Regions from separate parts of the Lysinibacillus sp. IITD104 genome, predicted to be linked through region 2. Evidence: riboswitches for the same ligand, from Rfam matches in the RefSeq annotation. Region 2 holds a riboswitch; each other region holds the start of a gene.
The links. A riboswitch is a leader RNA that binds a small molecule or an ion and turns the genes downstream of it on or off. The one in region 2 is predicted to bind cobalamin.

Region 1 (7,741 bases), 2.9 Mb from region 2:
GATACAGCATTATCTGATAAAGCACTGAGCATAAAAGTATCGGCTAGTCCCATCAACATAAATAGAAAAACTTCTAAGAAGATCGGCCATGTTAAATGGAATAGACTTAACTTATTTGTCTCTTTAATTGTGTCTGCCAATACTTTCACTTCTCCTATATTTTCTTAAAAATCTATTGTATCTTATCACAAATATTTTGACTGTAAAGAGATTTATAGGAAGACAGCGCTTCCACATAAAAAAACCCCTCTCACATAGGAGTGAAGGGGCACATTTTTAAATTAAGCAATAGGATTGCAATTGCTCTCGTTTTTCAATTGTTAGGCCAAATTCCTGCTCTAAAAACCCAGCCTTTGAACCATAGCGACCATCCATAGCATCCAGTGCTGCTTGTAAATAGTCTTCACGGGCGGACATTAAAGCATAAAATTGCTGTAGTTCTTGCTCATTATACTGATGCTGAATAGCCTGAGCCATTCTTTCCACCATTGGACGTAAATACATATTGGTATCTAAATAGTCCTCCATGATAGTCTCCTCAGGTACATCTAAAGCTAGTAAAATAAGAGCTCCCCCAATACCAGTTCGGTCCTTACCAACTGCGCAATGGTGAACAAGACCTAGATTATCAGGATTTTGAATCGTTTGCATTAACTCTTTAAATGAAGGATTGTTAAAAGGCATTTGTGCATAAAAATCCCGGAACATATCAGGGCTTACCGCTTTATAAAAATCTCTACCCTCAGCATTCGTAGGCATTTCAAAAGCATGCTTACCCTTCGCTGGGATTTGAATATATTGAGCATTCGAGAACACTGGGTTAGGATTATGATATGCCTCATTGTTATCGCGATAATCAAAAATAGTTTTAATCCCTAGCGTTTCAAATAGTTCTTTATCCGCCAGTGTCATTTTCCCAAGGGCCGCTGATCGGTAAAATAATCCGTTCTTTACCCTACGTCCATCCCTTGTCTTATATCCACCCATGTCTCGGAAATTATAGACTGCCTCAAATGGAATCACCTTTGTCTCTAATTGTTCCAATCACTACACCTCCTAAAATTATCGAGCATACTTACTTTTATTCTAAAGAACAAACTACATTAATTCCAATTTTCACGCTAGGTAATAATTAAAACACAAAAAATACTAGCTGAAAGGCTTACAGCTAGCATGGAATAATATTTTATTTAAATAACTCTGGATATACAGCTTTCGCTACTAATTCTACAGCTTCACCAATACGTGGACCAGGTCGATTAGAGATATCTGTATCAAGAGACAACACCGCTTTGTTTTGAATAGCTGTCACTGTATTCCAACCATCTCGTCCAAGAATTTCCCCTATAGGATCTTCTGTATAGTTTACTGTCGTTAAAATAACATCTGGATTTTTTGCAATAACATCTTCCTCATTCACTTTTGCCCAGCTAGTCAGGTCAGAAAAAACATTATTAACATTAGCTGCATCCAATATTTCTTGTTGGAAAGTACTAGAGCCTGCTGTATAAATGTCTGGCTTAGGGCTAACCTCTAAATAAACATTTTTTGGCGTTTTTACGTCCTTCACCTTCGTTTGGACTTCAGCAATTTTCGCTTTAATCTCTTCGTTTAATTTATTTCCTTTATCCGCAACATCCATCACTGCAGCAATTTGTTCGATATCTCCATAAACATCTTCGAAAGTAGTCGCAGATTGAATAACAAACACTTTAATTCCTGCATCCTCAAGCGGCTTTAGTGCATCCTTATCACCGATTGTATAAGCAATGACAACATCTGGCTTTAACGCTATAATTCTTTCACTGTTAAAATTCATAGTATCAGAGACACGTTCAATTTTTTGTGCTTCCTCTGGGTAAGTATCGTACTCAGTTGCCCCCACAATTTTATCGCCAACACCTAAAGCAAACAAAATTTCAGTATTACTCGGTTGTAATGATACGACTGTTTTCGGTACTTCATTAAACTCTATTTCCACTCCACGATCATCTGTCACTTTATAGCTTGTTTTCTCTTCTTGTTGTATATCCTGTGAAGCTTCTTTATTTGTTGTATCTTCAGCCGTGCCACAGCCTGCTAATACCAGTGCAAGTAAGAGCACTGATAGCCATTGGAAATTAAATACTTTCTTCATTGTTATTCTCCTTTTTCTTTTTCATTGGGTAAGATTTACTAATAAATGGTATTTCAGCTATTCCTGCTTGCTGATTCATAAACACAGCCATAACAAAACATACATTAGCTAATAAGCCAAGGTAATCGAAAAGAATAGCAGGAACCTCTCGTTCTTCTGATACTTTGTGTAAGATACGATATGATTTTTTCGCTTCACTGCGGCAAAGATGTAGAGCAGCAGCGGCCTCTGTTCCTTGTGGTAAAACAAAACTTTGAATCTCTTCCTTCACATGGCGAACGTAAAAATCATACCGCTCACTTAACCAAGATAAATCCTCTTCAGTTACTGCTAATTTCCCACGAACTGAGCCATTTACATGATAAGCCATAGGTAAAATAAGCAATAAATCCTCAGCAACAACTTGAACATCCTCTTTTTTTACTGCAGCTAATGCAACTCCTAAATGTGTTGTAAGGCTATCTGTTCGAATTTCAAAATCTACCGTTGAAGCTTTCTCACGCATAAATGGATAACAAGAATAACGGGCATCTTTTTTCACTTGCTTCCCCCCTACTTTCTATAATGAAAAATTCTTACTTGAAAGGCATAAAAAAATCGCTCCTTTTGCAAAGGAACGACAAAAATAACATAATAAGTACCATCAAACTGGACATAGCCTATGTATTTGCCGTATATCCTCCTAGCTTCCGAGAAGTTTTTATACGTTCAAATAAAGGTCGGTCTCCTGGCTTGTACAGTTCATCACATGAAACAAATGAGTTATAAAGTACCTTCCCATCTTCTTTGAGACAGTGGTAAATCTTTATATTGGCTGTACTTACAGTTGCGGAAACAGCTCCGGTTTTTCACCGGATTCCCGATTATGCTAACTAGCACCTTTATTCTGCAAGAATATTTCATTTGTAAAGCAGTTTATCATATATGATTCAGAAAAAATAGCTATACTTAGAATGGATAACTTTAAAATTACAGCAATATTGCTACTTTAAGAGAAGAATTAAAACTGTTTAATAAGTTTACTACAATAGTGTTTCAATTGCTTGTTCAATATCAAGCTGTGAATCTGTTGGTTCAAAGCGAGCAACGGTTTTACCATTAGCATCTACTAGAAATTTTGTAAAGTTCCAGCGAATATTACGACCATCTAAAAAGCTTGGAGCAAGTTGAACTATTGCTTCTGCCAGCATTTTCTCCTGCATACTTGCCTTCCCAAATTCGCGGTAATCCGCTTCATGCTTTAAATAATTAAAGAGTGGATGTGTTGCCTCTCCATTTACCTGTACAAGCTCAAAAATCGGGAATGTGACTCCATAGTTTACCTTGCATAGATGCTTTGTTTCCTCTCCATCTTCAGGATTTTGATGACCAAATTGATCACAAGGGAATCCAAGAACTACAAAATTCTCTTTTCCATATTTATCATACATTTTCTGTAAGTCTTCAAATTGATATGTAAATCGGCATTGGTTTGCCGTGTTAACAATTAACATTGTTTTTCCACGATATGTTTCCATCGATAAAATTTCACCATTAGGCTTTCGTATTAGATAATTATAAATGCTCATGCCATAACCTCTTTTTTTCATTCATTATAGTTGACTATTCTACAGTTCATCAAAGAATTTGCACAAAAAAACACCATCTCGCTACTTTGAACGGATGGCTGACTTATACTTCTTTTTATATTTAGCATCTTGTTCCTCATTAATTAAACGATGGGCAATGTCTAATAATTTCGAGTCATTCGTTTGATCATATAGCTTTTTAAATGACATAATAATATCCTGGCGAATAAGAGATGGCTGTTTTTCATCTATACATGTTTGAAATCTTTTAGCTAGATACGACACAACCAAATCTCTTTGTACCTGACCCGCTTGTCCAATTTTCCAAATTGCTTGTAATGCATGCCTCGCTGTAGCAGATTGATCATCGTAAGTCACAGCCCAAATCTTTAAAAAATCCTCCAAGACCCTTTCTTCTGGATCACTTTTTGCAGCTAAAGCACATAAAATTTGTGCAGCACGTGCACGAGAATAACCATTATTGTATGTAAGTGCTTTTATTAGCTGTTCCCAAACTGCATATGTCCAATCTACAGGTTCCTGCATAATTTTCATTAATTCCTCGTAAGATTCATATTGAATATCGCGATCATGCTCTGTTAGATTACTAAAAAGTTGCAAAATCTCTTTTTCCATAATTTATCCCTACCTTTATTGTTTCAGAACGTAATAAAACTTGATTTATGGTACACTTAACTTAATTTTTTTCGCAAAGAAGGTGAGTTTATGAATAAATTTCATGCTAGGAAATTGATTTTTCGGTTGATTGTGATTTTATCACTACTTATAGCTGCCTATTTTGTTATCCCCGTATCCATGCCTTTAATACTTGCTGGGATTAGTGCATTTTTCTTAGAACCAATTGTCATGTTCTTTAAACGGAAATGGAAAATGTCACGGAAAATAGCAGTTGCTTTTATTTACATAGTGAGTGTTTTTGTTATTTCTATTATTTGCTATCTTTCCATTACACAAATTATGACGCAAATAATTTTACTGTCTAAGCAAGCTCCTTATTATATTTCCAAGCTATCAGATATGTGGCTTCATATGCAAGAAAATATTTCTAAATACACAGAAGACTTTCCACCTGAAGTAAGTGCTTCGCTTCAAAAAACCACAATGGATTTCATAAAGAAAGTTGAAGAATCCTTTTTAAGCTTCTTTAATTATAGCAAAGTTTCTGCCTTCTTTTCAGAGATACCCAGCCTATTTATCAGTCTTCTCGTTTATATGATTGCGCTATTTCTATTTATGCTTGATTTGCCTAAGTTAAAGCAAATCACTTATAAATATTTAAAGCCCAATACAGCAAAGAAAATAAAAATTATTTTAAATCGCCTAAAAGATGCTACATTTGGCTATATGAAGGCTCACTTATTTGTAAGCTTTATTATTGGAGGCGTCACACTCATTGGACTGCTGTTAATCCAACCGAAATACGCAGTAACAATGACGATTATTATCTGGTTAATAGATATTGTACCATTCCTAGGCTCTATCATTATTCTAGCGCCCTGGGGACTCTACCACCTGTTAATGGGAAACACCTCTATAGCTGTAAAATTATTCATCTTAGCTGCTATTTTACTTATTATTCGTCGAGTAGTCGAGCCTAAATTAATGGGAGACCATATCGGTTTATCTACTTTGCCAACATTAATTTCCATGTTCATAGGTCTACAGTTATTTGGTATTATCGGTTTACTTGTCGGCCCATTCGTTATTATTTTCTTTATTGCCTTGAAAGAGACAGGTGTCATCAAAGTAAATTTTAAAATTTGATATTAATCTAGCTTACTAGAAAAATCTCTCTTCCAGGATAGAAGTAGCAGTCTTGTTTCTTTTGAAAGAAAAGCAAAATAAAAAGGTCATCTTTGTATATTTTTATCTACAAAGATGACCTTTTTCTTATGTCAACCGTCTATATAATAGTGAGGCCTATTGAATACGTCCGAAGCCTACTAAGTATTGATTCCACCAATCAAGTGATTCAATTACGACACCATTGTTTTGAGCATCGATCATTGTGTTGTTACCTAAATAAATACCTACGTGTGCTACCCCTGAACCATAGCTGAAGAATACTAAATCCCCAACACGTGCTTCACCTGCTGAAATGCGTTGTGTTGCTAGATATTGCTGTGATGCTGTACGAGGTAAAGAAACACCCGCTTGCTTATATGACCATTGTACAAGACCTGAACAGTCAAAACCTGTTGATGGGTTGCTACCACCCCAAACATAAGGACGTCCTAGGAATTGTTTAGCCGTTGAAATGGCATCTCCTGAAGAAACAGTACCAGCTCCTGACCCAACAATAATTTTTTGTGGTTCGCCTCCACCATTATTTTGAGTTGCTTGTATAACTGGTGTAGCTGCTTGAAGTGCACGTAAACGAGCTGCCTCTTCTTCAGCTGCTTTACGCTCTGCCTCTAAACGTTCTTCTTCTTGTTTCGTTGCAATTTCAGCTTTTAGTGCAAGTGATTTCGCTTCGTTCTCAGCTTTCTTCACTTCCATTTCGCTTTCTTTTTGCTGAAGCTCTTGGAATTGTTTTTGAAGTTCCTTTTGCTTTTCATCTAATGTAGCTTTTTGTTGCTCTAAGCTTGCTTTATCTGCTTCCTGTTGATCCACTAATTCTTGGTCAGCATCCATTAATGTTTTTACCGCTACGACACGATCCATTAAATCTGCAAAGCTTTTTGCCTCAAGAACTACGTTTAAATAAACACCTACAGTGTTGTCTTGCGCTTGATATGCAGCCATTCGTTCACTTAAAATTTTTGAACGTTGCTCAATGCGTTTTTGTGTTTCAGCAATACTAGCATCCACTTCTTTAATATCAGCTTGTACTTGTTTAAATACCTTTACTTTTGCGTCGATCTCTTGTTGTAGTTTCGTTAGTTCTTCTTGTAATTTTTTAATTTGTGCATCTATTTCAGCCTTTTTCTCAATCATTTGTTGAGAAGTTTCTTCGGCATGTACTTCTGTTGGTTGAATTGTATTAAATAATAAGCCGCCAGCTAGTGCTAATGCTAGCACCATCGACTTACGCCATTTGTTACGCTTAGCCACGTTACCTTCATTTCCCTTCGTCTATCAATTTCGCTCTCGATATTCTATGTAATCACTTGAACGATTTCTATTTTAATTAAATGTTCTTATATTTATTTTAGCCTTTTAAAGTTTAGCATTTTCTACATAACTTTTATACTATTTCATGTCTATTTAATACATTAGTAAAACTCGAAATATTTCTGTAACATTCGCACTTAAACTACATTATTCTACATAATACATTTTTCTTCTACACAGAGAAACTATTAGCTAATTCGACATTAGACCTAACAGATCTTTTGTAATGTTTTTGTAATATTTGAGGATGCCAAAGAAAAAGGTAGGGAAAAGATTCCCTACCTATTGCTTCATCGACCTTAATGCTTGTATAGATAATCTCACTAACAAAATAGCACATAAAAATAAACCTAAATATGCCGCTGTGTTCAAATAGACCGCATAAGAATCGTGGATAAATTGTGAAATAGCTAAAAGAGCGACAGATATAATACCAAAAGTTATACCCACCAGCAGCAATACAAATTGAGAAAACAAATGTGTAATAAAACGTGCGTTATGTTCATCCGAAAAGACATCATGATGTAAAATGATTTTTCCACTTTCAACTCGCTGAATGAGCTGATCGACTCTTCTAGGCATTTTACGTAAAGTCGGTATAAGCATAGATAATTCTTCTTGCAGCCTCTCCTTTGTGGCCATTGGTTCTTTAAATGGCTTAAGGAAAGAGGCACGCATATATGTAGCAGAAAAATCCTTTGCCTCTGTAAAAATATCAAAACGTGGATCTATTACCCGTAGTGTGCCATCTAACGTCACTAAGGAACGGAGAGCCAATCCCACCGCTGGATAAAATGCAAGTCCAAAATCTCTTACCACTGTAAAGAGCGCGTGAATTAGTTCTTCAGTAGGTATACGGTCAACATAGGAAATTTTCAGTAATATTTGATCGATTGCCTGT
Region 2 (7,741 bases):
TCAAAGATATCATGTAGAGAAAATTTTAATGATTTCCCCAATATCAAATGGAAAGCTTTTATTATGGCAATGGGTTTTCAGCTTTATTCTGACCACCCCTGCCATTATGTTATTAGTTGGTTTTGTAAAGTTTGTATATGTAGAGACACCAATATATAAAATTCTACTTATCGTTTTTGTTTTTCAGCTATTTACTATATCCATTCCATTTTTAATGGCAACAATTTTTAAAAATCAAGCCGTGTCTATAATTTTAATTGTCATCATTTATTTTTTACTAATGTTAATGCATGGTTATAGACTAGAATCGATTCAATATATAGCTCCTACTCTTAACTTTATGTATCCAGATTTCATTCATTATTTAAATGTTATAGGTGTTTTATCCATTTGTTTGTGTTCTATATCGTGCGCGATTTTATTCAGCAGGAGGGCCAAAAATAAAACGGAAAAGAGGGTTGCTGGAATTATGACCAGTATGATGCTTTTCGTTCTATTAAGCTTACATTTTTATAATGGATATAAAGAAGAGGAGCTGTTAAATAAACCTTATCAAAATTATCAATATAACGGGCTAACTGTCCAATATAAAGGTGTGAGTATAGAAAAAGTGGAGAATTATGCGAATGTTTATAAAGACATTACTCAAATAATGGAGAGCTTCGGTGTCCACAACATTCCGTATCACACGCTGAAAATAACGAGAGTTTTTAGCCTTCCAGATAACAATAGTTTAGAAAATATTATTAGTAGCTCTGGCGACATCATTGAAATACGCCCGTATTCTAATAAATTTTTTGAATTTAACTATGGCTATAATATTACGGAAGACATGATAAATACATTAATGGGCGAACAGTGGGAAACCAAGGAACAAACTAATTGCTATGAGGTTTTAAAAAGAACGATCGAGCAAAAGGTTATATACACCAACAAAAGCATGCTCTTTAGTGAGGCGAAAAAGAAGTCAGTAGAAAACTTGCTCATTAGTAATGAAAAAGATCCGTATATGGAAAAGTTTCTACATATATTACAGGAAGAGCCGAAAAATGCTTATCTGTATATCAAAAGGTTATAAGAAAACCTTAACTAAATCAGGGAGATAGAGTATTATTTCATGAAAATATTAGGTGAGGTATTTAAGTATACAAAGCCATACAAAGCAAAATTATTTCAAGTAAATATTTTGATGGGTATTTCAATGATTTTAAGTATAGTACACCCCCTTTTATTTGGTAAATTTATTGATTCTATAACAGTAAAAGATCTCAATTCAGCATTCCTCATTATAGTGTTTATGGCTTTTTTGTTTCTGTTTAATTTATTTTTTAAAGTAATCCAAAAATATTATTTAACGAAATTTGCCTGCTATCTACAAATGGATATTAAATTAAAGATAATAAAAAGAATTATGGCTATGGACATGGATGAGTATCAATTAAAAGCAAAAGGTGAACTGATGAATAAAATAGAAAATGATACAAAGGCATTTTCTGAAGTAGTATCAGAGTTTTTAAATATTGTTGTAGACTTTATCAGTATAATAATTGTGTTAATAATATTGATCAATCTAAATTTTATTTTAGCTAGTATTTTATTCATAGCTTGTCCTTTAGCACTTATCATTTTTAAATATTATGGAAAAAAAATAAGGATGATGGATACTGCCATCAAAAAAGATTTAGATTCTTATTTAACCTATCTGGGAGAATTACTGTCATCATTTAAATTATTTAAGATATTTAATAATGAGATAAACGCCATAGATAACTATCAAAAGAAAATTACCTTATTATACAAAAATACTCTTGATAAAATGCGTTTAAGCATAAAATCAGGATCAATAATAGAATTAATAAACTTTACAAGTTATTTGATTATCCTTATTATAGGTGCCTACTTTATTTATAAAGGAAGCCTCACGTTAGGAGTATTAATAGCATTCACAACCTATGCCAATAACTTTAGTCAGTCATTTTTAAGATTTTCCCAACTAAATTCATTTTTACAAGAAGCAATTGTGTCTGTAAATAGAGTGAAAAACTTAATGGAAGACAATAAATATCAGCTAAGGAAATTAGAAGTACCAGACTATGTAAATTCATCGCATCATTTTAATAAAGATAAAATAGTATTACGGAATGTAAGCTTTACCTATACTAATGCATTTTCTCCTGTTTTAGAAAATATAAATTTCCAAATACCTTTGAAGAAAATTGTATTGATTAAGGGAGAAAGCGGATCAGGTAAATCGACATTATTGAATATATTATCAGGTTTATACATTAATTATCAGGGTGAAATATTTCTATCCAATCAGAATATTAGATATATTCCTATTGATGTTTATAGAAAAAGGGTATGTTTGGTAACGCAAGAGCATTTTATAATGACAGGGACAATAAGGGAAAATTTGTTATTAGCAAAGCCGGATGCAACAGACGAAGAATTAATTCAAATTTGTAAAATGGTTAACATTTATTCATATATAGAAACGTTAGACTATAAATTTGAAACGCTTATAGGGCATAATGGGCTTGAATTATCTACTGGGCAACAGCAAAGACTTTCAATAGCAAGATCGCTTCTAAGAGATGCGGATATCTATTTGTTTGACGAGATTACTTCTGCGCTTGATAAAGACAACCAAATAAATATAGAATCATTACTTTTATATTTAAATAAAGAAAAACAAAAGACTGTTATATTGGTTACTCATCACCCTGTTTTAATAAATGAAGCAGATAAAATATTTGAAGTTGATAGGAATCAGGTGAACGAGAGGGATTCATTTGTTGTGACAGGTTCTTGATAAGCCTATATTGTTAGAATAGGTGGTGGTACTAAGTTAACACTCAAAAAATTTTTATCTATTGACACTAAAAAAGTTGTAAAGTAGATTTAACATAATTACATAAAAGCAATAGGTGCCCACTAGGGAGAATAGGGAATAAAGTGAAAAGCTTTAGCGGACCCGCCACTGTATAAGGAAGTTTCATAGTGTATGCCACTAGCGAATTGCTGGGAAGGTACTATGAGATGTTGAACTTGAGCCAGGAGACCTGCCTATTTGCTTTAGAAGATATAGATGATGGAAAAGTCTGTAGTTTATTTGTTATGACAATAAACTACAGACTTTTTATTTTGTCTTAATGAGAACGAGAGGAGAAATAATTATGCCATTATTACAAGACACGATTGAAAACATTCAAGGGGTTGATATGAAAGGTATGGAGCAAGCTAGAAAGCGGATTGATGCGCTTTGTAAGCCCCCAGGTAGCTTGGGTAAACTAGAATCACTTGCCGTACAGCTCTCTGGTGTAACAGGACAATTATATCCGACGGTTGACAAAAAGGTGATGATTGTTTGTGCTGCAGATCATGGTGTATGTGAGGAAGGTGTAACCACGAATCCGCAAGATGTTACAGTCTTTCAAACATTAAATTTTCCTAAGGGGGGGACAGGCGTTTGTGCGATTGCGGGCATTACCAATGCAAAGGTGGTCACAGTAGATGTTGGGGTAAAAGCAGATATTCCACTTGATGCTGGTGTCATTATTCATAAAATCAAATACGGTACAGATAACATGGCACAAGGTCCAGCTATGTCCAAACAAGAAGCCATTCAATCGATAGAAGTAGGAATCCGTGTGGCCACTGAGGAAATCATACAAGGTGCTGATGTACTAGGTACAGGGGAAATGGGTATTGGCAATACAACACCAAGTGCTGCGATATTAGCTGTTCTGACTGGATGTGACCCTATAGAAGTAACAGGGTTTGGGGCAGGAGTTGGCCAAGGAGGCATTGCCTATAAAGCGGCGATTATTGAAAAAGCAATTACCTTAAATAAGCCTAATCCAAAAGATGCTATTGATGTTCTGGCTAAGGTAGGAGGATTAGAGATAGGGGCGATGACAGGTATTATTCTTGGGGCTGCAGTTCATCGTAAACCAGTGGTTATTGATGGATTTATTTCGACTATAGCTGCCCTCATTGCTTATAAGCTCGAACCAAAAGTAATCGATTATATTATTCCTTCCCATGCTTCAGAGGAGCCAGGGGCAAAAATTGCCGCTGCATTACTAGGTATTGAACCGATGTTGCACATGAATATGCGTTTAGGCGAAGGTTCTGGAGCAGCCTTAGCCTTTCCTATTTTAGATGCAGCTTGTTCAATGATGAAAAACATGGTGACATTAGAAGAAGCAATGCAGTTGTTAAAAAGATAAGCTAAGTTAATGTCTTCTTCAATCATATAAGGAATGAAACTCATAAAAGATTATTATTAGCCAAAAAATAAAACAGCCAATGACTTAATTTTTGGTCATTGGCTGAATAGTATTTATGCACGATTTAACTTACGTAATGGCAAGCGCCACTTCATCGTATAGGAAAGAATACGTAACGCAGTAATTACCGCGAATAAAATATAAAGGAAAATGTCCCCTGTAAAAACCTCGAAGCCGATTAGTAGTCCAGCAAGAGCTGCCCAAACACCATAAACTTCATCACGGAGAACTAATGGTTTTCTTCTAGCTAATAAATCACGTACAATGCCACCACCTGAACCTGTTAACACAGCAGCTACAACCACAGCACTAACAGGCATATCCAGCTTGACAGCATAAAGTGCGCCTTGAATAGCGAACGCTGATAAGCCAATCGCATCTGTGAAGTTACCCCAACGATGCCAATGTTGAATCAGATGATGCGGAAAAATAAAAAATATCGTAATCGCAGCCAGCGCAATTTGAAACATCATATCCTGTCCCCATAGGGTTGTGACAGGTAGCCCGATGAGTAAATTTCGAATGGCTCCTCCACCAAAAGCAGTGACAATACCAAGTATATATACACCAAATAAATCGTATTCTTCTTCCATGGCAATAATTGCCCCAGAAATAGCAAAGGCAATTGTTCCTATGATACTAAAAACCTCCCAAGCCATCCCTTTCACCCCTTCTATCAATAAATAAACTTTTTTAAAGTTAAAAGACTATTTTACGTAACAGAATCTATGAATTTAATAGCCAAAATCGGTCATTAAATACGCTTCTCGAAATAAGTCCGCACATTAGCTTAGCGTAAAATGCTCTTAGAAACAATAGGCAAGTTTTACAGGTGCACATACAAATTGATAAAATGTGATTAAAATAAAGAAAACATTCGTCAAAAGCGTTCATATACCAGTAGTTGGTTAGGTAATTCTAGAGTGATTGAAGTCAATTTAGATAGTCAATAAATGTTACTGATTGAAATGCGAGACATTGTGAAATGGAGAAGAAAGAATGACGTTTACATCAAATTTATCAATACAAACGCTGTCGTTAGCGACAAAAATTGAGGAGCAAGTTCGGCCTTATCATGCCAAGGTAGAAGAAATGGCGTTTTATAATCAGCAGAAGGTGCTAGCAGCGTTCGGAAAGCATCAAGTAAGTGATTATCATTTACATCCATCAAACGGCTATGGCTATGATGATGAGGGACGGGATAATCTAGAGCGTGTTTATGCAGAAGTATTTGGTGCAGAGGCAGCAATAGTTCGACCACAAATTATTTCAGGCACACATGCAATCACGCTTAGTCTATTCGGTGTTTTGCGTCCTGGTGATGAGCTGCTTTATATTTCTGGTCAGCCGTATGATACATTACAATCCATTGTCGATGGTGGTGATAAAGATACAGGTTCACTGAAGGATTATAAAATCGGTTATCAACATGTGGATTTGCTAGATAATCAGGCCATTGATTGGGCAGGTGTTGAAGCAGCCATTACAGCACAAACCAAAATGATTGCGATTCAACGTTCGAAAGGCTATGCAACACGTCCATCCTTTACAATTGAAGAAATTGCTACTATGTGTGCAAAGGTACGTAAATTGGCTCCAGAAGCTGTTATTTTTGTAGATAACTGCTATGGCGAGTTCGTAGAGGCACAGGAACCTACAGAGGTCGGTGCTGATTTAATGGCAGGCTCGCTCATTAAAAATCCTGGCGGAGGCTTGGCTAAAATTGGGGGCTATATTGCTGGCCGAGCAGATCTAGTGGAGAAATGTGCCTATCGCATGACTTCTCCAGGTATTGGTGCCGAAGCGGGAGCCACATTAAATACACTAGGTGACTTTTATCAAGGGTTTTTCCTGGCACCACATGTAGTATCGCAAGCATTAAAAGGTGCAATTTTTACAGCTGCAATGTTAGAGGAAATCGGTATGAGCACTTCTCCGAGCTATCATGCGAAGCGTACAGATTTAATTCAATCAGTATCTTTCCAAACAGCACAGCAAATGATAGCCTTTTGTCGTGAAATACAAGCGAACTCACCGATAAATGCCCATTATGCTCCTGAACCAGCCTATATGCCAGGCTATGAAGATGATGTCATCATGGCGGCTGGAACATTTATTCAAGGGTCCAGCATTGAGCTGACAGCGGATGGCCCAATACGACCACCCTATACAGCCTTTATTCAGGGCGGACTAACATATGAACACGTTAAATTTGCTATTTGCAGTGCGGTTCAAGCTATTCAAAAATCATAATAAGACAATAGATAAAGCCTAAATATGAATAGTTTTTTACAATTTTCACTCGGATTGAAAAAAATAGTACCAACCATGTTAGGTTACCTTACATGGTTGGTTGACAGTAAAAAAATTTCGTTATATGATAAGCGGGTATTGGAGGAGGACTTAAATGAGTCGTGAAATTAGACGAACTATGCCGTTATTATCGATGAGTATTGTGATGCAATTAACAGAGCTTTCGGCAAGACAAATTCGTTATTATGAAGAACACCATTTAATTGAGCCGCACCGAACAGAAGGCAATCGACGTATGTTTTCACTAAATGATGTCGATACATTGCTTGAGGTTAAAGACTACTTAGAACAGGGTATGAATATGGCGAAGATTAAAAAAATATTTGCTAAAAAGAAAAATCCTGTTGCTACAACTGATGAACAAGATTTAAGTGATTCAGAATTACGCCAAATTATGCGCGAAGAAATGCGTCAAGCACAGCGCATGCAAAAATCATCCATCCGACGTGGGGATTTATCTCGATTCTATTAATAAATAGGGTAGGGTAAACATAAAAGCTAGACAAATTATAGGAGTGTGGAAAACTGTGGGTAAATACACAAAAGAGGACATTAAACGTCTCATCGAAGAAAAAAACGTAAGCTTTATTCGTTTACAATTTACAGATATTCTTGGCACAATCAAAAATGTTGAGATTCCTGTAAGTCAATTAGACAAAGCACTTGAAAATAAAATGATGTTTGATGGCTCATCTATTGAAGGCTTCGTTCGAATCGAAGAATCTGATATGTATTTATATCCTGATCTTGATACTTTCGTAGTTTTCCCTTGGACTTCTGAAAAAGGGAAAGTAGCACGTTTTATCTGTGATGTATACACTGCGAAAGGCGAACCGTTTGCTGGTGACCCACGTAACAACCTAAAACGTATTCTTAGAAAAATGGAAGAAATGGGCTTCTCAAGCTTCAATTTAGGGCCTGAGCCAGAATTCTTCTTATTCAAATTGGATGCAAAAGGAGAGCCAACGTTAGAAGTAAATGACCATGGTGGTTATTTCGACTTAGCGCCAACAGATCTTGGTGAAAACTGCCGTCGTGATATCGTATTAGAGCTAGAAGAAATGGGCTTTGAAATTGAAGCATCACACCATGAGGTAGCTCCAGGACAACACGAAATCGACTTTAAATATGCTGAT
Region 3 (7,741 bases), 880 kb from region 2:
ATATGCACATGGATTTCCTGAAATTTTTCCTGCCAGACCACACGCAAGGACGGTTCTTCTGCTTCGAGTAAACGGAAAATCTGTAGCACTTCCTTGATATGTTGATCACCCTCATATTGAACCTTTGCCTGTAAGGTTGGGACAAGCTCATAGGGCTGTGATAGCATCGTTGTACCGATTCGATCCCCAATGTTTGCCTGGCTCAGTCCTTTGACAGCGAAAATTTCTCCTGCCTCTACCTGTTGAACGGTCTCAAAGCGACTGCCGTTATAAAGGCGAATTTCGGTCACTTTTTCTGTTACTTCGTCAAATGAAAATTCATCTCGTACATGCAACGAGCCCTTGGTTGCCTTCATAAAGGTTAAACGCTGGTGCCCATCATGACGAATCTTAAAAACCTCGCCCTCAAACGGGGCATCCTTGTCAAAATGGGAAGCCGTTAACAGCGGGAGCTGGTCAAGAAATTCCTGAATGCCCTCATCCTTTAAGGCCGAGCCAGCAAAGCAAGGGAAGGCACCTTCATTTTTAATCATTTCCTTTAATTGAGCAAGACACTGTTCATGCTCCAATGACTCATTTAGAAAGGCATCAAGCAATTTTTCATCGCGCTCCGCCAGCCATTCCATAATATTATTTGATACATAGTCTGCTCGCAGTGGCTCATCGATGAACAATACATGCTGAGAGCAATCTTTGCGAAGCTGTCTGATGACAGCCTCCATATTGGCACCCTCACGATCCATTTTATTGATAAAGAAGAAGGTAGGGACATGGTATTGACGTAAAAGTTGCCACACTGTTTCTGTATGGCCTTGTATCCCTTCGACAGCGCTAATGATAATAATGGCATAATCCATCACACGAATAGCACGCTCCATCTCAGGGGAGAAATCGACATGCCCTGGCGTATCAATCAATGTGTATGTATCATCGCCAATATTCATGCGCCCTTGCTCGGCAAATATCGTAATGCCTCGTCTGCGCTCTAGCTCATGATGATCAAGAAAGGTATCCTGATGATCAACACGCCCCCGTGCTTGAATACTATTTGTATGAAAAAGTACTTGCTCAGAGAAGGTCGTTTTTCCTGCATCCACGTGCGCAAGTACACCGATTGTTTTGTACATAGGAAATCCTCGTTTCTATAGATTGCTATCTTTTTATTGTAACAGAATACTAGCTCCTTTATTTCTTGTAAAATAGTTCGTCTTTATGTCGAAATAGTGCTAATATAATGATGATTATACTTTTACCATCATACTACTGATTGCGCGACAAATTTTCTTCTGCTAGTCTATCAATAGTATTGAACATTATAGAACGTATTGGTGCAAATGGCATTTGTCATTTGCTTAAAAGGGAAATCGGTGCAATTCCGATGCTGTCCCGCAACTGTAAATGGGGAGTCTATACAGCATGCCACTGTAGTGAAACTATGGGAAGGCGTATAGATGATGAACCTAAGCCAGGATACCTGCCAATATGTATTTTTTGACTAAGAACCACGAGGATGGGGATAGTGATATAGGTAATGATACCGTTATTTCACTATGCTACTCTCTTGGCGACAAGAGGGTTTTTTTATGCCCTTCCAACTACCTTAGTAGTAAAGAAGTCTCTGATTTCTTTCTATATTTTAACAGCAAAGGAGAAAAGGACATGAAGAAATGGAAAAGTATATGGCTGATGATGATCATTGCCTTGGTCGCTGTTTTAGGGGCTTGTAACGCAAAGGACAAAACGGAATCAGCTGCACAAGGTGAAAAGGTTGAGCCATCTGAGGCGGCAGCAGCAGTAACCATTGAAAATAATGACACAACTCAAACATATACGGAAGCACCAACAAAAGCGATTAGCTTAAATCAACATGTGACAGAAATTATGTTAGCACTTGGTTTAGAGGATTCTATGGTAGGGACAGCTTACTTAGATGATAAAATCTATGAACCACTGCAAGAGGCATACGATAAGGTCCCTGTTCTTTCCGATCAATACCCAACGAAGGAGCAAGTCATCGATGCCGAGGCAGATTTCCTATATGCGGGCTGGAAAAGTGGCTTCGGGGAAAAGGGTGTTGGCACACCAGAAGAGCTTGAAGAATTAGGTATCCATACGTATTTACATACGGCTTCCAACATGACAAAGCCAACATTAGAGGATATTTTTACCGATATTCGTAATATCGCGAAGATTTTCCGTATTGAGGATCGTGGTGAAGCTTTAATTGAGCAGATGACGAAAGATGTAGAGGCAGTACAAGCTAAATTACCAAAAGATAGCGAAAAATTACGGATTCTTGTGTTTGATAGCGGTGAAAAGGATGTATTTACAGCGGGTCAAAACTTTATGAATGAGCTAGTGACAATCGCGGGTGGACAAAATATCTTTGGTGATGTGGAATCAGGCTGGACAACTGTGTCGAAGGAAGATGCAGTGGACCGCAATCCAGAGGTAGTTGTCGTAATTGATTACGGTGAAACAACGGCAGAACAAAAGATCCAATTCTTAAAAAATGATCCAGCATTGAAGGAGATGGAAGCTGTTAAAAATGAGCGTTTTGTTATCCTGCCACTTTCAGCAGCATCTGAAGGGGTTCGTGCGGCAGAGGCGATTGAAATTTTAGCAAAGGGCTTCTATCCTGAAAACTTTTAATCCATTCGAGCTAGCGTTTTGCTAGCTCCTTTTTCATAAGGAGCGATAAGAATGAACGCATTTCAAAAAAATGTACCAGATCAAACATTTGAAACATTAAACCGTCATGGTGAATTCACACGTCTTGCAGTCAGCCCTGGCATTATTAATAAGCATTATACGCCTGCGCAATTTCAAAAAATAGCCGAAATTGCAGGCGAAAAGGGTGCGATAAAGTATTCGGCCTCCTACAGTATTCTCGTATCCATTCCAATAAGTGATGCGTCAGAAGCGATACAAGCCTTACAGGAAGCGGGTCTTTATGTGGTGCCCTCAGGTCCTATCATTGCCATGAGGGCCTGTGATTTTTGTGATGGTGAGAAAATGGAGGCTGCCCCGATAACCGAACAGCTCTATCATGCCATGGTGGGGATGACGGTACCTGCAAGAGTCCGAGTCAATATTAATGGCTGTGCATCAGCTTGCTACAATGCAGTCTATGATGATATTGGGCTCGTTTACCAACAAGAAAGCTTTGATGTCTATTTAGGGGCAGTACCGATGGGAGCAAAGGCACAGGCTGGCAATTTATTCGCTAAGAGGGTAGACGTCACACAAATTGAAGATGTTTTACTGCACCTGATAAACCTTTATAAGGAGCATGCTCGCCCAAATGAACCCTTCTATAAATTTTACCGCAGAACAAAGTCCGCAGAATATTGGGAACTAGTAAAAAATTCGATTAAATAGCAGGAATATTACTTAGGGTGTCGAAGTATTGTAGTAAGGCACAGAATATTACAATACAAAGGAGCAAGAACATGACATCGAAACAAGGGATTCAACCAGAAGATCTTTATCACTTAAAATCAGTAGCAGATCCACAGCTTTCACCAGATGGGACAGAGGTAGTTTATGTAGAGACTCGTATGGACGAGAAGAAAAACGACTATATATCGAATTTGTTTTACATAAACTTGAAGGACAAAACACCACAGCAATGGACATTTGGTGAAGATAGAACGAGTTCCCCTGTTTGGTCACCAGATGGCAGTCAAATTGCATTTTTGTCAACGAGAACAGGTAAGTCGCAAATTTATGTTCTTTCGAAAGCAGGTGGAGAGGCAAAACAGGTGACACATTGTAAAAATGGAGCGACCTCCCCTGTCTGGTCACCATGTGGCAAGAAAATTGCTTTTTCAGTCGTGCTAGGGAAAGATGAAACCATCCTAGATAAAGCGGAGGATGAGAAGAAAAAGGATAAAGAACTAAAGCCACTAGAAATCGAGAAAATGAAACACAAATCGGATGCTGGTGGATTTATTGATATGGAGCAGTTTACCCATATTGCCATTGTCAATGTGGCATCAGGAGAGCTAGAACAAGTGACAGAAGGCAAAGAGTACTGCCATCTGGGTACTTGGTCGCCAGATGGCAAATACCTTACGTACTTAGCAGATAAAGCGGAGGATTTAGATTTCTCATTTAATGTGGATATCTATTTATTGGAGTTAGAATCTAAGCAGAGTCACAAGCTAACAGAAGGTTCGGGTGCTTATTACCAAACAGCTTGGTCTCCGAATAGTCGCTATCTTTCTTTTGTAGGTGGAGAACGTGAATTTGAAAATGCCACACAAGCAAAGCTTTGGATTTATGACATGGAGCAAAAACTACTAAACTGTGTAACAAGTGAATTTGATGCGCCTGTTGGTGATTATGTCATCGGTGATTTCCTGCAAGGTGTAGCGTCACCACGTGTGCAATGGATGAATGATAATCATAGCTTCTACTTCCAAGTCACAGATCACGGCAATGCGGCGATTTATTACGGAAATGTAGATGGCGAAATTTACCCAGCTATCCATGATGATCAATATGTCTATGGCTTCTCACTTGATGCGCAAAATGATCAGGCTATTGCGGCTATTAGCACAACGACCAATCCAGGCGATCTGTTTTATGTGAACCTAAAAACAGGTGACAAAGAACAGTTGACGTCCATTAATGAAGATTTTTTAAAAACCAAAACATTAGCTGTTCCCGAGAGTATCGAATTTGAAGGTGCAGAAGGCTGGAAGGTCAATGGCTGGATTATGAGGCCAGTTGGCTATGAAGCAGGGAAGAAATATCCTCTCATTCTTGAAATCCATGGTGGTCCGCATGCAATGTATGGCAATACCTACTTTAATGAATTCCAAATCCTTGCTGCACAAGGCTTTGCAGTGCTTTATACTAATCCGCGTGGTAGTCATGGCTATGGCCAAAAATTTGTGGATGCAGTACGTGGCGATTATGGTGGTAATGATTATGCGGACTTAATGGCAGCGGTAGACTACGCTCTGGAGCACTATGATTTTATTGATCAAGATCGTCTAGGTGTAACTGGTGGAAGCTACGGTGGTTTTATGACCAACTGGATTGTGGGCCATACAAATCGCTTTAAAGCAGCTGTGACGCAGCGCTCCATTTCGAACTGGATTAGCTTTGCTGGTGTCAGTGATATCGGCTATTATTTTACAGACTGGCAAATTCAAGCAGGACTCGATGATATAGAGAAGCTATGGCATCATTCGCCACTGAAGTATGTAGACAAAGTGGAGACACCATTATTGATTTTACATGGTGAAAAAGACTATCGTTGTCCAATTGAGCAGGCAGAGCAATTGTTTATCGCCTTAAAATATCGTAAAAAACAAACAAAATTCGTGCGTTTCCCTGAGGCGAATCATGAACTTTCAAGAAGTGGAAAGCCTACATTACGAATTAATCGACTTGAATATATCCGTGATTGGTTTGTGAAATATCTATAATCGGGTGGCCTAAGAAGAGAACATCTTCTTAGGCTACTTTTAATAGAAAGGCTCTGTTTGTTTATAACGTTTCAATCTTTTGGAACCTTTATTGTAGAGGTACCGAACCTCCTTAGGTAGAATCAACTTTTCCTTACATAAAAAGAATCACACCTTGGTGTGATTCTCGATTGGTTAGTCGATTTTCTGGATGAACACGACCTTCAGATAATTAAATTCAGGGTATTCACGTGGTACACGGAAATCCTTCGGTAAACCGTATTCCTCGACAATTTTATAGCGTGTACGAGTCTCTTTAAAGGCTTGGTCAATAAAGCCTTTGAACTTTTTCATGCCAAAGCTGGCATTATTTGTGGAAGCCACAATGATGCCGTTTTTAGCGGTAATGGCAATCGTGTCCTTTAGTAATTTAGGGTAGTCCTTTGCCGTTGAAAAGGTCATTTGCTTCGTACGTGCAAAGCTAGGTGGGTCTAATACGACAAGGTCAAACTGTAAAGCATGGCGCTGTGCATATTTAAAATAATGGAAGACATCCATGACTTTTATATCCTGTGCCTCATAATCAATATGATTGACACTAAATTGCTCAATCGTTTTGGCTAAACTACGCTTTGCCACATCTACACTCGTTGTCTTGATGGCTCCTCCTAGAGCGGCTGCCACAGAAAATGCTCCTGTATAGGAAAACGTATTCAGCATGTCTGTGTTGTTGGCATAACGCTCTCGAATAGCCAATCGTACCTCACGTTGATCGAGGAAAATCCCTGTCATGGCGCCATCGTTTAAATGCACCGCATAGGTCATACCATTTTCCTTCACCATAATAGGAAATTCTCCTGGCGTGCCCATTACAAAATCATCTTGCTCGATATATTGTCCTTTGCTATCAAAGCGTTTTTTCTCATAAATCGCTTGGTAGTCTACTGTCTCAGCAAGCGCCTCATACACCACTTCTTTAAATGAGTAAATGCCCTCACTATACCAGCTTACCATGTAGTAGCTGTTAAAAAAATCAATCGTAAGACCGCCGATGCCATCTCCTTCACCATTAAAAACACGAAAGGCTGTTGTGTTTTCATTGCTAAAAAATGCAGCACGATTGTCGATGGCTTTTTTGAATTTTTTTATAAAAAAAGCTTTATCAATTGTTTCATTCGCATCGGTCGTTAGCACCCAGCCAATCCCTTTGTTTTGGATGCCGTAGTAACCTGTTCCAATAAAACGGTTATGATGATCCATGAGCCTGAGGAGTGTTCCTTGCTCAGCAGGTAAACGTCGTGCATCAACCGCATCCTTTGAAATAAGTGGGTAGCCCTTTTTTAATTGATCAGAAAAGGGCTGTTGTATTTGTAGTGCCATTGTTTGTGTCATAGTGTCATCCTTTAAAAACGTTTTGCTCTATTATCGCACTGTTTGAGCGGGATAGCCAAACTTATTTCAGGAATTGCGCAATTTTTGTCACGGTTTCAATCGTTGCGTCTTCAAAATAATTCATTTTACTGAAATAGCTATGGATTAATCCTGGCATTGTGATATGTTCGACTGTCACACCTGCAGCCGATAACTTTTGTGCATAACTTAGACCCTCATCAAAGAGAACATCTGCCTCTGCGGCTAAAATGAGCGTTTTTGGCATTTTACGGACATCCTCTAGCTGAAGGGGGGATACAAGCGGATTGGTGAAGTTTGCTTCCTCTGTATAGTGATGAGAGAACCACTGCATGGCTTGTGTATCTAAGCCATAATTTTCACCATATGCTAGATAAGATACTGTTGAAAAATCAACATTTGTAACGGGATAGATCAGTGCTTGAGCTTGTAGTGTTGGACCTTCCCGTGTAGTAGCTAAGTGCGCAACGACTGTAGCCAAATTTCCACCTGCACTATCCCCAGCAACCGACAATCGACTTGCATCTCCACCTAAGGCTTCAATATGGTCATGTACCCACACTAGGCTATCGTAGGCATCATATAAGGGCGTTGGGAAGGGATATTCAGGTGCTAAGCGGTAATCCACTGATACCACAATTGCCTGTGCCTGATCTGCTAATAGCTGACAGCCTGCATCGACAGATTCTAGATTGCCATAAACCCAGCCTCCACCATGGTAATAAACAATAACAGGTAAAGTTTTGCCGAGGACGGGCGTATAAAGCCGTACTGTAATTTGCGCTCCATCTCGCACCGTAATGTTGTAATTCTCAATGGATGCTAGCTTCGGTTTGTGCACGGATTGCCATTGCGTAACCGTCCGCATGGCTCTCGCTTCCTGCGCTGTAACTTTGTAATAAGGTGTAGCA
Region 4 (7,741 bases), 870 kb from region 2:
ATAGGTGCGACATATGAAGATCGAATTGGTGGTTCGAAAATGTTTGATCAGGAGCGAGAGGAATTTTTAGCCCATCTCGCACAATTAGGCATTGATGCCCCGTCTTATGGCCTTGTAAGCTCAGGGAAGATCGTGCCAATCTATTTTACTGGACATGCACAGTCAGAGCTAGCCTCCTATCATCTTGGTGCAGTTCATGCAACAACAGATAATACAGTGTTACAAACGACATTTACAACTTCCAACACGACACTATGGCTTGTGGAAAATAGGGCTATTTTAACACGTATGGCAACGGAAAGTGAATTTCTACGAGAAAGCCATTCATTTGTGCTTTGTTTGGATGGGCAAATTCGATCCGCTCATAAGCAATTTATCAAACAGTTGCTTAAAAGTTCCATACAACAAGTACTGATTTGGACGGATTATGATGAGGCAGGACTAACGATTGCTAAAAAAGCTATTCAGCTTCTTCCTTGTCCCTTTAAAATTATTGGACGAGATTCGCAAATTTTTACGGATATTGAAACTTACGAGCAGTGGCTTCAGCATGAAAATCGTCATGAGCAAGAGCAACAATTGGGAGGAGTGAACGAATGGAAAATGTGGATGTAAATGCACCCATTTCGATTTTTCACAGTGATTATTTTTCAGCTGAATTTATGAAATCAATGCGAGATTTAGCTTCTCTGTCAGCTGTCTTAAAAGACTTAAGCACGGAAAAAATGTATGATTCACCAATGGAAATTATCCGCTTTTTAAATATTATTCAATTATTAAATACGGCATCTTTAGGTATTGGAGATCCGATTGATCATGAAGATACGCTTTATTATCGCTACCGCCATACATATGAGAATGACTCTGAGCCACCGACGCTTCAGTACATTCAACGTGTGCTCCATATTTTAGAACGCAATAATTGGGTTGTAAAGCAGACGCGGCAAATTAAATTAATGGACAGAGGCAAGCGTATGATGGATGGCTTAATTCGTATGGGAAATGATGCACTTGCTTATTATTTACAAGATGATATTGGCCGTTCACTATTTCAGGCAAGACGTGATGCAGAAATTAGTGCAGCCTATGATGATAAAGGCATTTCAGGTGGAAATAAAATTGCGTCGATGATTTATAATGTAGAGCAAGCCGTTGAGCAATTAGAAAATAGACAGCTTGAATTTTTGGCTGATCGCAATGCCTTGCCACAACTAGAAAAAATCAATCAGTTAATGTTGGGGCTAGAGGAAAAAATGACGGAGCGTTTAGCACAATTCCAAACGATAGAGGAAAGTCTTGTAATGAGTGACTTGATGCACCGTGGAACGGCAGCCATTACAAAGGGCACAACATTAAGTTTAAGCGTATTAACTAAATATGTGCGTTTCGTTACGATGCAATTAACACCGATGGAAGAGGCTATTTCCCCTGAAAAAATACGAAATTTCATCTTGGCGATGTATAACCCACCCTTGCATAGTAATATCCCGACAGCACATGATATCTTTAGCTTTATGGAACAAAATCAATATGAAGAAGAAACATTTGATGGCATGTGGATGCCGGTAAAGTTTGCTGCACCTATAGGACATCAAGATATTAATGATGCTATCCATTATTTAGCCACCTATGAGCCAAAACGTGAGGGCGATATCATTGACCGGGAGGAGCCAGAATACAGAGAAGTAGAAATGGTGGGAGATTCCATTGAAGAAATGTTTGATCAAGCTGCTTGGCAAATGACAAAGGCCCAAATCGATACAACGAAAATAGAAAGTTACTTAGATGACCATGGAGAGAGTGAAATAGAGGAATTAATCGTGCAAGCTAGCTCGAACAAATGGCATGATGCCGTTTTATCAATGCTCGCTGTTTCTGCTTTAACGAGCAGTAAAAAAATAGACAGGTCACCTAAAGCGGAGACGGCAAACTTTGAAAAAGAATGGGAGTGGATTAATGATGACGACAAACGATATACCATATATAAGCTCTTTAGCGATGATTGATCATCTAAAAGGCTATTTAACGACAGAGGAAGAATTGGCTTTTATGCAATTACTGTTTTCATCATCTGCCTCTATTAAGGGAGCGAATTATGGTTTGCGTCGGAAGGAGTTAGAAAAATTATTAGGTATAAAAAATGACGACAATGCTTTGCAATCCTTTATAGACCGTGTAAATGGAGCTTTAAATCGCTATTTCAAAATTATTTATGATGAGAGGCGAGATCGTGTTGTTGTCATGATGCGAATCACAGCGAAAAATGCAAAATCTACATTGAGTAGTGAAGCATTGGCGATTTTACTCTATATGTTTTACCAGCAAGAAGTATTAGGCCATGAATTTACATTAGTACATCAAATTTTAGTTGATTTTGGCCATGAGTCTTTAAATGCTAATAGAAGAATGAAAAGTAATATCGACCAATTAAAAAAGGTGGGAGCTGTTGAAGATTATGAAGCATCTTCAGAAGAGGCATATCAATTAACAACAATAGGTGTTCATTTATTCTCCGAATCTTTTTTACGTCGTACAGTTGAATTTGCACAAGAAACAAAGTTGAATAAAGAAGAAGTGATGAAATTTTTTAACCGTTATAACTTACATGTGGAGGAGGACAAAGAATGATTCCTTACGTGTTGAAAATACAGGGTGTACGTGACTATCCACCAACAAGGGTGATACTAGGTGAAGCCGATGAACATGTATTAATAACAGGTCCAAATGGTGTCGGAAAGTCAACATTAACGTTTTGCATAGGGGCTATATTATATTCTGCAAAAGTAGATATTGAAGGGCTACGCTCGAGTAATTTACAAGCAAATGAAGCATGGTATGCGAAATTATCGTTAGTGTTTAAAAATGAAGGCATGACCCGCATTGATGCGCCGCCATTTATTGCATTTGAATTAATTGTACAACAAGCTGTGAAAAATGGTGCCTTGCAAAAAGAGTATCGTATAACAACAGGAGATTCAGAAGATACGTTAACGAACATAACATCTTATACTTCTGGCAATATAGCAGGACGGAATTTCGGAGCTTACAAAGAAGATTTACAAATTAAATATAAAATTGATCCAGATTTGTATCATTTAATTTGGTATCAGCAAGAGGTGAACCAATTTGCCGCCATGAACCCTGAGGAAAGATTTCGTCAATTTAGTAATATGTTTCATATTGCTGATATGCAAAAAGAATGGGAAGCGGCATTAGAAGGAATTAGAGAAGCTAAACAAGAAATCATCCATTTATCGTCCATTGTAAAAACAGCTGAACATAATCTAACCATTGCAGAAAATGATCTCAACGCCTTTTTAAATAATAAAAAACGTATTCTGGAAAACGGTCGTCTGTATTATACATATACAAATGTTCTACTGCAAAAATATTCAAATGAATGCTCTGATACACAAGCTATTCTTCAGCAATTGCAGGAAGAAGAAGCACAAATAGGGACAAAGCAAAAATTACTGTTGCACGAAAAGGAGCGTACAGGTCAACATTTAATTCAAGTAGTGAATGAGTGCGAACAGGTTGAAGCACAAATTATTGAGACAAAGACCTTATTAAATGAGGAAGTACAGCAGGAAAAAACACTACTAGGGCGATATAGTGAGCTTTCTGCACAGCTAGAATCAATTTCCGATAAAGCAAAGCGACTACGTTTCGATGAACAAACAACCTGGGAAAAACAAAAAGCAACAGCGATTCTACTAAAACAAGTTGAAGAGCAAGATAAGCAACTAAAAACAAAAGAACAACAATTAAGAGATAACGAACGACTTTTGAATAGTGAAAGCGCACGAGTGACGATACATTTCGAAAACCTGAAAAAGGATCTAGTGGAAGCACGTAAGATCGTCCATTTATATCAAAGTAGCCGTTTTATTTTAAGTCAACTAGATGCTGCAAATCTCCAGCAACATCAATTTTTAAAGGAAAAACAGTTATTATCTTCCGCCATCCAAGAGAAGCAGAAAATCATCCAGCAGCTACAACAAAATAAAGTAAGATCTGCTCGTCAACAACAAGGACTAGAAGACTTGCATAGACAAGGTATAGAGGCATATACATTACGTGATTTAATTTCGTTGACACCAAGTGCGCCTTTAAAGTTAGAGTCAAGTATTGAAGCGATTAAATACGCTATTTTTTATAATGCGGTGAGCTATAAGCCACTGAATGATTTGTATTATGTTTCATTAAAGCAGCTTATACCGAATCGTATGATTGACAATATCCCTCATTTAGGATTACAAATGCGTAGCGGACTATCTGAGCAACTACAAAACTATGCCAATAAAGCATTGTGGTGGATCGAGCAATTTTTCACTTCGACGCCTCGAATTGAGGCAGGTACGCTTATAGATGAACGTGGTGCTAGAGGCGCACAGGAACAACTGCAATTTATTCTAAGTGATGCAGCTATTCAACAAACCTTACAAGACCAGGCGAGTAACTTAAACAACCTGCAAGAGCGTCAAGTACAGTTAAATGCTCAGTATGATCATAATATCAAGCAAATTAACCAATTGCATGGAGACTTGCGAAAAATTCAACAGGCTGAAAGTACGCTATTGAAGGAAAGCGAACTGCATGCCTATGAAAGTCAACTGAAAGCTTTAACAGAGCAATTGTTAGCAATTTATGATGAGCAAGTGGAAATGGAAGCACAGCGGGAAACAGTTAGAAAACATCAGGCAGCACATTTTCAAGAGCTGCAATTGCTAGAGAAGGAATGCCGCATTTATGAGGAGCTAGGGGCAGTGGCAGAGCAACAAGTCCAGTTACAGCAAATGGAACAAACATTAAAAGAATTACGCAAAACCATTAATGATTCCAAAAGAGAGCATCAGCAATGGACAGAGCAATTGGAGGAGCTGTCCAATGATAAACGTCAACTAAAATTACTAATACAAAATCATGAATCAGAGCTTGAATTAATAAATAGTAATCTAACAAACTGTCGGCTACGTACAGCGAGAGCGCAAGAAAAAATCGAACAATTAGAGGCTAGCCAAGCAAGTCTAGTAATAAAACTACAGGAATTAGAGCATATTTTACCTGTCGAAGCATGTGTTGTTGATGAATCCATCTCCATTAAATGGTCTGAGGCAAGGTTAATTCATGGTAATGCAGAAAAAGCTGCAGCATTCGAAGCGGCACGCCTAGAAAAGGTCAATATTCATGCTGAAGTAAATTTTGAAAAAATGAAAGAAGATTTTGAGCGTAAAAATGCAGAATTAGCAAGTGCTGAAATACTTCTTGAGCAAAATGCGGGTTTTGCAGCAGATTTAGAAGATAAACTAGAAACGACCATTAATATGTATTTAACAAAGATTAATATGTTGTTCCAAAAGTATATGGATATTTTTCATTTTGAGGGACATATCGAAAAAGAAAGAATAGAAGAGAAGGCAGGGCGCATTAAATACTTGCTTTATGTGAAAGCTCGTAAAATCGGTCATCAGGGTACTATGGAGGATGTTAGCTTAAAAGCACGAAATGGCAAAGTAGGTAAAGGTGTCTCAGGAGGGGAGGAATCGTTAAGCTCGCTCCTCTTTGCCTTAGCTTTATTGCAAAACCTCTCGATTGCCCCAAGCTATATCGTACTTGATGAATTTGATAGCGCACTAGATGATGAACGCAAGGACAAAGTATTTCATTTATATGCAAAAGAGTTAAATCGAAAGTTAATTATTTTATCTCCAAAAGCTCATGATAAAACCTATTACGACCATTTTTCCAAGGTATTTATCATTGAACATAATTCATCTATTCCACAAAGTAGGATTGTTGGTTTCCAAAAGGTGTAGGACCATTTCGATGAATGAAATAGTGTTTAAACGAGCAAGAATTGACTTCTAAATGGCACTCCTTTACAATTAATTTAATACTTTAATAGGAATACGAGGTACTCTCGTTTCCTTACCAACTGAATAGCGTGTAGTAATAGGTGTAAATTGCGTGCAATTTGCTTAAAAGGGAAGTCGGTGCGAATCCGACACTGTCCCGCAACTGTAAATGTGAGCGACTTTTCAGTATCCACTGTCAAATGATGGGAAGGAGAAAAGAAGCAATGACCATGAGTCAGGATACCTGCCTGTTACGAGTACACACCATAAACCTACGAGGAATAGGAGGTGGCATGTTGACAAAACAGAATGCTCTGTTCGTCACAGTACGTCAAACGCCCATAGTAAATGAAAGGGTTCACAATCGAACTCGTTCACACATACTTAGGGTTTGTTTGGCATTGTGTGATGAAAGAAGATAAAATGAAGGATTTCCTCAAAAGTAGGGAGTCCTTTTTGTTTTGAAAATATGTACGCAAAGGGGATGCACGTATGACAAATATTCATGGAACGACAACGTTGGAAACGCCTTATGAAGATCTGAACATTTGTAAGCAACCACGCACAGAAGTTGCCAAGAAAGCAAAAACAAGAATGGTGGTCGAATCGCTAATCGATCAATTATTAGCAACGAAGCTGATACGCAACGATCGCTTCTTTGAGCAAATCTTATATAATAAAGAAATTATTTGGATACAAAATGGGGATGTGGACGGTCATCTTTTAGCGAAAGCAGCCATAGCAGATGAACTCAAAACAAAGACGAATAGTTTTATGATGTACATGCCGACCAATCCGATTGTCTATGAGGTCAACGGAGAAGCGTATCACTTAATTACGCGCATTGATTCTACACGCGCAAAGCCCAACCTCGACCGTCTATCATTGGAGCCAAAGCCTGTTTTAAGTGCCGCTCGTGTCAATGACTTATTATGCTCGATTGTCATGCGCTTTTACGAAACATATTTATATGATTTAGCATCTCATCATGACAAACTCATTGCATTTGTGCAGCAGGAATATGCCCAATTTATTGAAGCGGTGCAAGCGTTAAATGATTATCATTTCAACTGGCATCCACGTGGCAACGGTCACGAGCTTTTACTGCAATTAATTGACCATCTCCAACTATTAAAAAGTCGACCAGGAAAGGTACTGATTGATTTTACGAACAAGCATGACTACGTGGTAGTGGAACCCGCTTATTTGATGGACAAACCAACAAAGAAAGCTGTCGGTGCACTATAAAAAACAAGCCCTCCATTTTTGGAGGGCTTGTAATCATTTTATTGCAGGGTAGAGATATATTTACGCCCAACCAAGAAATACCCGCGCTAGAGCGATGAATACCCGCGGAAGCAAGTGAAATACCCGCGCTAGAGCGACTAATACTCGCGGAAGCAAGTGAAATACCCGCGCTCGAGCGATGAATACCCGCGAAAGCAAGCAAAGCCTTCACGCGAACCAAATCACCCCATTTTACAGGCAGTGCATGGCTGCCTGTGCTTCTTGCCACGGAACCGTATATCCTTTGCCCTTTGCACAAAAGATACTGGAGGAACTATACTCAGGGTCGGCATTTTTATCATAGCCAATCTGTGCAATCACCTCCTCTGTATTATGGCACACATCATAGCCATCAAATTGGAGTGTGAGTGCACCCTTCCCATTTGTATAGGCGGCAAAGGTTGCACTGTAGCTCATTAAAGTGGCAACAGGCGCACGACCTGTTAGGATAACATCCGTTTCAGATAAAATCGGGTCATCGAATGTGCCTGCTGCTTGCTGAATATCAGTCATCATACGGCCGATATAGTCGTTTGAAGCCTTCATTTTAAAGCGATAATAGGGTTCTAGTAGTACATTTTGTGCCTGCTCCAGCC

Region 1: another riboswitch for cobalamin. It lies ahead of V1L66_RS02340 (hypothetical protein); the one in region 2 lies ahead of cobT (nicotinate-nucleotide--dimethylbenzimidazole phosphoribosyltransferase).
Region 3: another riboswitch for cobalamin. It lies ahead of V1L66_RS12320 (ABC transporter substrate-binding protein); the one in region 2 lies ahead of cobT (nicotinate-nucleotide--dimethylbenzimidazole phosphoribosyltransferase).
Region 4: another riboswitch for cobalamin. It lies ahead of V1L66_RS12330 (hypothetical protein); the one in region 2 lies ahead of cobT (nicotinate-nucleotide--dimethylbenzimidazole phosphoribosyltransferase).

The regions. Positions count from the first base shown of each region.
Region 1 is NZ_JBAHYH020000001.1:444,435-452,175, reverse strand. Features, by position in the region: gene V1L66_RS02355 (MATE family efflux transporter) at 1-140, opposite strand, end outside; gene V1L66_RS02350 (tyrosine-protein phosphatase) at 277-1,044, opposite strand; gene V1L66_RS02345 (cobalamin-binding protein) at 1,187-2,137, opposite strand; gene V1L66_RS02340 (hypothetical protein) at 2,121-2,678, opposite strand; cobalamin riboswitch at 2,837-3,035, opposite strand; gene V1L66_RS02335 (glutathione peroxidase) at 3,160-3,705, opposite strand; gene V1L66_RS02330 (hypothetical protein) at 3,787-4,341, opposite strand; gene ytvI (sporulation integral membrane protein YtvI) at 4,432-5,490, shown strand; gene V1L66_RS02320 (NlpC/P60 family protein) at 5,647-6,780, opposite strand; gene V1L66_RS02315 (AarF/UbiB family protein) at 7,123-7,741, opposite strand, start outside.
Region 2 is NZ_JBAHYH020000001.1:3,305,764-3,313,504, reverse strand. Features, by position in the region: gene V1L66_RS16965 (hypothetical protein) at 1-1,078, shown strand, start outside; gene V1L66_RS16960 (ABC transporter ATP-binding protein) at 1,118-2,812, shown strand; cobalamin riboswitch at 2,909-3,085, shown strand; gene cobT (nicotinate-nucleotide--dimethylbenzimidazole phosphoribosyltransferase) at 3,177-4,232, shown strand; gene V1L66_RS16950 (trimeric intracellular cation channel family protein) at 4,346-4,951, opposite strand; gene V1L66_RS16945 (methionine gamma-lyase family protein) at 5,292-6,545, shown strand; gene V1L66_RS16940 (MerR family transcriptional regulator) at 6,700-7,077, shown strand; gene glnA (type I glutamate--ammonia ligase) at 7,133-7,741, shown strand, end outside.
Region 3 is NZ_JBAHYH020000001.1:2,423,268-2,431,008, reverse strand. Features, by position in the region: gene V1L66_RS12325 (translation factor GTPase family protein) at 1-1,127, opposite strand, end outside; cobalamin riboswitch at 1,310-1,497, shown strand; gene V1L66_RS12320 (ABC transporter substrate-binding protein) at 1,660-2,652, shown strand; gene V1L66_RS12315 (precorrin-3B methylase) at 2,704-3,381, shown strand; gene V1L66_RS12310 (S9 family peptidase) at 3,453-5,441, shown strand; gene V1L66_RS12305 (class I SAM-dependent rRNA methyltransferase) at 5,616-6,812, opposite strand; gene V1L66_RS12300 (alpha/beta hydrolase) at 6,874-7,741, opposite strand, start outside.
Region 4 is NZ_JBAHYH020000001.1:2,431,416-2,439,156, reverse strand. Features, by position in the region: gene V1L66_RS12350 (DUF2399 domain-containing protein) at 1-615, shown strand, start outside; gene V1L66_RS12345 (hypothetical protein) at 597-2,006, shown strand; gene V1L66_RS12340 (hypothetical protein) at 1,960-2,628, shown strand; gene V1L66_RS12335 (hypothetical protein) at 2,625-5,819, shown strand; cobalamin riboswitch at 5,941-6,125, shown strand; gene V1L66_RS12330 (hypothetical protein) at 6,351-7,106, shown strand; gene V1L66_RS12325 (translation factor GTPase family protein) at 7,338-7,741, opposite strand, start outside.